2 linked regions of the Rosistilla ulvae genome follow. The protein of the gene in region 1 interacts with the protein of each later gene in a pairwise test. Links are inferred from orthologs where the notes say so. Each region holds a gene or a part of one and is shown in the gene's direction. Other genes may lie near its edges.

Evidence for each region.
Region 2: the proteins of rlmKL (region 1) and typA interact in binary tests that used the Escherichia coli proteins (3 or more experiments, as listed by UniProt). The link is inferred for Rosistilla ulvae from one-to-one orthologs.

Annotation. Positions count from the first base shown.
Region 1 is NZ_CP036261.1:4,767,448-4,770,742, reverse strand. Bases 96-3,067 are described here. They hold rlmKL (bifunctional 23S rRNA (guanine(2069)-N(7))-methyltransferase RlmK/23S rRNA (guanine(2445)-N(2))-methyltransferase RlmL), read left to right. Parts: upstream 96-439; coding sequence 440-2,695; downstream 2,696-3,067. Other genes in these bases: EC9_RS16835 (hypothetical protein), read left to right, coding at 96-227. In the rest of the region: more of EC9_RS16835, read left to right, coding at 1-95; EC9_RS16825 (fatty acid desaturase family protein), read left to right, coding at 3,122-3,295. UniProt on the Escherichia coli protein: Specifically methylates the guanine in position 2445 (m2G2445) and the guanine in position 2069 (m7G2069) of 23S rRNA. Methylation occurs before assembly of 23S rRNA into 50S subunits.
Region 2 is NZ_CP036261.1:2,436,830-2,440,116, forward strand. What follows is about bases 304-3,267. They hold typA (translational GTPase TypA), read left to right. Parts: upstream 304-857; coding sequence 858-2,678; downstream 2,679-3,267. Other genes in these bases: greA (transcription elongation factor GreA), read right to left, coding at 304-307; epmB (EF-P beta-lysylation protein EpmB), read right to left, coding at 2,816-3,267. Outside these bases: more of greA, read right to left, coding at 1-303; more of epmB, read right to left, coding at 3,268-3,287. UniProt on the Escherichia coli protein: A 50S ribosomal subunit assembly protein with GTPase and nucleotide-independent chaperone activity, required for 50S subunit assembly at low temperatures, may also play a role in translation.

The DNA of each region.
Region 1 (3,295 bases):
TAAGCGTTCCTCAAACTCAAACTCGCGAAGTTACCTACACCGTAAACCGTCAAGTTACTGAGCAAGTGCCAGAAACTTACACCGTTTGCGTTCCTGTTCAGGTTCAACGCGAAGTTCAAGTCCAAGTTCCAGCTCCAAGCTGTGGCTCGGCTGCTCCTAGCGGATGCAGCAGCTGCGGTTCGGCTGCACCAGTCGCTTCGAGCGGCTGCAGCAGCTGTGGTGGCTGAATTTAAGACCTCCACGCATCTTGCAAGATGAAAGTGTGCCCCAGGGTGTCTTCGGATGCCCTGGGGTTTTTTTATGCCCTCACCGACCGGTATCGATCGAACCACCGATTCCCATCCCTTCGCGATCTCACCATTCTGCGATATCGTGAACGATTCCCGCGTCGATGACGCGTTGGATGCTCCCAGAACCCTCGCGAAGCTCTTCTGTTCACATGTCTGATTCCCTCGATTTAATTGCTACCTGTGCCTTTGGTCTCGAAGCCGTGGTCCGCCGCGAACTGGCCGATCTGGGGTATGTTGGCAAAGTGCTCACGCCCGGGCGAATCTTGTTCGTCGCACCGCCGGAGGCGATCTGCCGTGCCAATCTTTGGTTGCGGTCGGCCGATCGTGTGTTGGTCCGTTTGGCCAGCTTTGAAGCCGGCGACTTCGACGCCCTGTTCGATCAAACGCGCGATCTTCCCTGGAGCCAATGGCTGCCCAAGGACGCTTGTTTTCCGGTTTCTGGGAAGTCGCACAATTCTCAATTGGAAAGCGTTCCAGCGATCCAACGGACCGTGAAGAAGGCAGCGGTGTTGGGGATGCAGCGAGAATATGGGACCGAACTGTTGGACGAATCCGGGGCCCAATACAAATTAGAAGCGTCGTTGATTCAAGATCAGATGACGCTAACGCTCGACACGACCGGACCGGGATTGCATAAACGCCCTTATTGCGAACGTCCAGGTTTGGTTCAGATCAAGGAAACGCTCGCCGCTGCGTTGGTGATGCTGAGTTTCTGGAACCGCGACCGGCCGATGGTCGATCCGTTTTGCGGCAACGGCACGATCGTGATCGAAGCTGCGATGATCGGCCGCCGGATGGCACCGGGGCTGGGACGCAGTTTTTCCTCGCAACAATGGCCCACGCTTTCGCAAGCGTTGTGGGAACAGGCGACCGACGAGGCGTTGCAGCTGCAATTGCCCGAACTGGAGGGGCGGATCATCGGTACCGATGTCGATGGACGCGCGTTGGCGGCGGCTCGCGAAAACGCACACCTGGCCGGCGTGGAGGGTTCGGTCCATTTTCAGACCAAGTCGTTCGATGCGCTCTCCAGTCCCAAGCAGTACGGTTGCTTGATCACCCACACGCCCTACGACATGAGCGGCCGCCGGAATCCCGGTCAGGACGCGCTCTACCGTTCGATCCCGTTGGTTCTGCGGCGGCTGACCACGTGGTCCCATTACGTGCTGACACCGCACCCGCGGTTTGAACAGATCGTCGGACGCGACGCCGACCGCCGGCGGAAACTGTACAACGCCCGTACCGAATGTACTTATTATCAGTTCCATGGACCGAAACGGCCGCGGCAGGGGGGCGATGCCGATCCATCGGGTGCCGCGGTATCGGTCTCTGACGATCCAAGCGGTCAAGAAATCGAACCGGGGACAGAGTCGGAAGTGGCAGCCAAGATTCAGCCGTCGCCGGTCCCCTCGCGGCCGGTCCAGGCGATTACCCCTGCCTTTGGGCACCTGGACGCCAAGGCTCACGAACAGGCTGCACTGTTTCGCACGCGGTTGACCAAGCGGGCAAGGCATTTGCGCCGACTGCCGACCCGCCAAGGTGTGACCTGTTTCCGACTGTACGAGCGGGATATTCCCGAGATTCCGTTGGTTGTCGACCGCTATGGCGATCATCTACATATTAATGAATACGAACGGCCGCACGATCGCGATCCGGCCCAGCATGCCAACTGGTTGGACCTGATGGCGCAGACGGCAAGCGATACGTTACAGATTCCCAAAGGGCAGACCTTCTTAAAACGACGTTCGCGGCAATCGGGATCGAGCCAACACGAGCATGTTGCCAGCGAGCAATACGAGACCGAAGTCGACGAGGCGGGGCTGCGTTTTATCGTCAACCTATCGGATTACGTCGATACCGGGCTGTTTCTGGACCACCGGCTGACGCGGGGGATGGTCCGTGGCGAGGCGGAGGGGAAATCGATGCTGAATCTGTTTGCCTACACCGGTTCGTTTTCGGTCTACGCCGCCGCCGGGGGGGCGTCGCGGACGACGACCGTCGACTGGTCGAACACTTATTTGGATTGGGCCCGGCGGAACATGGCGCTTAACGGATTCAATGGTTTGGAGCACAAGTATCATCGCGATAGCACGCTCGATTTCCTTGCCAATCACGTTCCCAAACCGACCTATGACCTCGCGGTTGTCGATCCGCCAACGTTCTCCAACAGCAAGCGGACCGACGATGTTTGGGAGGTACAGCACGGGTATGTCGATCTATTGAATTCGGTGCTGAAGCTGATGAACCCCGGAGGCGTGGTCTACTTCAGCAGCAATTTTCGGCGTCTGAAGTTTGACCACGGCGCGATCGAAGCGACCGATATCCGCGAGATCTCGGCGCAAACAGTCCCCCCAGAATACCGAAACCGCCGTATCCATCGCTGTTGGCGGATCGTAAAGCAGCCGTAGCGCGGTCCCCGGCGTGAGAACGACCCGTTGCGGAACTCGTCAACGGCCTGTTGATTTAATCGCATGCGAACTTCTTGGATTAGCCGTTTGGGCGTTAGCCCAGGTTTAGCAGTGCTTGAACCGGGGCTAACGCCCAAACGGCTGATTAAATCAACAGGCCGTCAAGAGTTTCGGGGGGCATCGGCGGTGGATCGAAAGACTTGACGTCTTCCGCTACGCTGAAAAATGGCCAACGCTATGAGGGGAAAACCGCTTCTCGGTTAAATGCCCTGTGACTCCTAGAGGGAAAGGGGTATATTCCGGCATCTGCGGGATGCAGAAACGAATACCTGCGAGCCGTATGGCGAATGGGACTTACAGCAGGCCCCTTCATTGCTCCGTTCGATTCGGTGTATTTACTTTTCTGAAACGACGGCAAGCAGCTGAATGACCTTTGACAAAACGACCGACCAACGTGGGGATCCGCGGTCTCCCAAGCAGCTGCTAATCGCTAGCAAGGAATTTGCCAGTGAGCATCGCCTGCTCAGTTGGTGGCATCTCTGGTCGACGCTTGCCGTTTGTTTTGCGTTGATCGGCGTATCGATCAGCGATCTCTCGCTG
Region 2 (3,287 bases), 2.3 Mb from region 1 along the record:
CCTCGTCGTGGTAGGTCAGGTCTTTCACTGTCACCTTGCAACCGAAAACGACCTCATCCTTGGGCAACTGAGAGACATCGACGATATCGGCCCGGGCGATCTTGCTTTTCAGTTCGTTGATCTTCGCCTGCAGCAACCCCTGATTTTCGCGTTGGGCGTGGTATTCGGCGTTCTCCTTCAGGTCTCCCTCTTCCCGCGCAGCCGCCAATTTCTCAGTGATCTCGGGCATCAGCACCCCTTCCAGATGGGCGACCTCCGCTTTCAATCGATTATAACCGTCGCGGGTCATTGGTACCGATCCACTCATGGCACCTGTTCCTTCCTGCTTTAAAGTTGGGTTCATTCAAAATTAAAGCGATCGACTCTTGAGTCAAGAAGTCGACCGCTCAATAGACGGAAACTGTCGTTTCAACACATTTTCAAGGTTTTGCATCCATTGTGCAACCCGCTCGGATGTCAGAGGAGAGCCAAAGCAGCGAATGCCGCCGATGCAGCGACATGGCAGCGCGATTATCCGCCTTTGCCCGGTTGTTCGGGGACTGTTTGCCATGCCGATTGGGGGCCCCAACTGCTCCACCAACGGACTGATTCGCCGCGACATCGATGCCGCCCGGCAAAAACAGCCGAACAAAACAGTTGGTAGGTCGAGGGCGTTTCAATCCCCTGAATCGCTGCAGCGCGGAGGCAATTCTTGTGCCAAAGAACCGATCTGGCCTAGTCAGCGTCGAAGGGATATGCACAATTTCTATGAATAGGATTCGCGGTGATGTCGCCACCAAACTCGGTGTGCGAAACAGCGGATGCTTGCCGTGGATGCGTTCGCGGCGAACAAACCTTTCTGGAAAGCAACCTGTCTTATGCGTCGAAACGATCTACGCAACGTCGTCATTATCGCTCACGTGGATCACGGCAAAACGACGCTCGTCGATTGTTTGCTGCGGCAAAGCAGCGAACAACGTGAATCCGATCTCCGCGGTGAACGGATTCTCGATTCGAACGATCTCGAAAAAGAACGTGGGATCACGATCCTTTCGAAGAACATCGCGATTCCCTATCGCGGCGTGAAAATCAACGTCATCGATACCCCTGGTCACGCCGACTTTGGCGGCGAGGTCGAACGCGTCGTCCGGATGGCCGACGGTGCGTTGGTCCTAGTCGACGCCGCCGAAGGCCCCATGCCGCAAACACGCTTCGTGTTGGAAAAGGCGTTGGAGGCGGGAGTCAAGCCGATCGTCGTGATCAACAAGATCGATCGTCCCGACGCCCGTTCGATGGAGGTTCTCGACGAAGCTCTCGAATTGCTGGCTGAACTTGGCGGCGACCACTTCCTCGACGATGCTTCTTATGTCTTCGCTTCCAGCAAAGAAGGCTACGCCACCGACGACCCGAGCAAACCGGGGACCGACATGACACCGCTGTTGGATCGTTTGGTCGACGATCTGCCCGGTCCCGATGTCGAAGTCGACGCGCCGTTGCAAATGTTGGTGACAACACTCGACTGGTCCGAATACGTCGGCCGAATCGCGATCGGACGGATCACTTCGGGAACGATGTCGGCCGAACAGACCGTCGCCGTGCATCAATCGGGCGACCGAATCGCACGACGCAAGGTCGGCGGATTGCATATCTTCGACAAGCTGGGACGCGTCGAAGTCGAGAAGGCCTCGGCCGGCGAAGTCGTCGCGATCGTTGGTCTGGACGACGTCGAGATCGGCGATACGATCTGCCATCCCGATCACCCGATGCCGCTGGATCGATTGAAAGTCGACGAACCGACGTTGGAAATGGTTTTCAGCATCAATTCATCCCCGATGGTCGGACGCGAAGGCAAATACGTGACCACGCGTCAATTGAAGACGCGTCTGGAAAAGGAACTCGAACGAAACGTCGCCCTCCGCGTCGCGCCGATCGAAGGAACCGAAGCTTACGCCGTGCGTGGCCGCGGTGTCCTTCACCTGTCGGTGTTGATCGAAACGATGCGTCGCGAAGGTTATGAATTGAGCGTCGGTAAGCCGCGCGTGGTCTTCCAGGAGATCGACGGCAAGAAGCACGAACCGTACGAAATCCTGAACGTCGAAGTCCCCGAAGAACGGATGGGACCCGTGATGGAATTGGTCGGTCACCGCCGCGGATTGTTGGAAGACATCTCGCCGCGCGGCAGCTACCAATTGCTGCGATTCAACATTCCCGCTCGCGGTCTGATCGGTTTGCGAACCCGGTTGCTCAACGCAACGCAAGGGACCGCGATCATTCACCATCGCTTCGACAGCTACCGTCCCGTCGAAGGCGAAGTTCCCTCGCGTGGCAACGGCGTGTTGGTCTCGATGACCAGCGGCAAAGCGGTTCCGTTCTCGCTGTTTACATTGCAAGATCGCAGCGAATTGTTCGTCCGCCCCGGCGACGAAATCTACGAGGGGATGATCGTTGGCGAAAACGTTCGTGACAACGATATGACCGTCAATCCGACCCGCGAGAAGAAGCTGACCAACATGCGAGCTTCGGGAAGCGATGACAACGTCGTCCTCAAACCGGCTCGCGAACTGTTCCTCGAAGCGGCTCTCGAATTCATCGAAGACGACGAACTTGTCGAGATCACTCCGTTGAGCATCCGGTTGCGTAAAGCGGTTCTGCGGGAATCGGATCGCCGCCGCATCGGCCGTTCGGGCTCCAAGGCTTAACGCGAACCGAAACGGAAGCCTCTGCCCGATCGCGGGCAGAGCAAATATGGCCGGCGGTCTAACCGCAATACCGTTCAACGAAGGAGCCTCGGACCGTCGCAAGAATTAGCGGCGGGATGTAGTGGACGGTTTTGGGTCTAAACGATCGTGGTCTTCGACGGTTGATCGGGCTGTTCGATCACAAAACGCGGGACCGCATATCCGGGCAACCGCGTTCGCAAGCCTTCGATCAGCTCGCAACCTCGTTCTTTTGAGACGTCGAAGTGAGCCGCGCCGGCGACCTGGTCTAGTTTGTGCAGATAATAAGGCGTCACGCGGAGATCGATCAGCCGCCGGCAGAGATCGGTCAACGCATCGAGGTCGTCGTTGACGCCGCGCAACAGCACCGCCTGGTTCAGCACCGGGATGCCGCGATCGATCAAACGCCCCAGTCCTTGCCCGACGGCTTCGTCGAGTTCGTTGGCGTGATTCGAATGGACGACCATCCAGACGGTCAGCCGCGAAGCGGTCAGCATCCCGACAAGGGCATCGTTGACGCGCGACGGCAGCACGATCGGCAGCCGGCTGTGAATCCTCAGCCGCCGCAGATGCGGAATCGACTGCAACGCG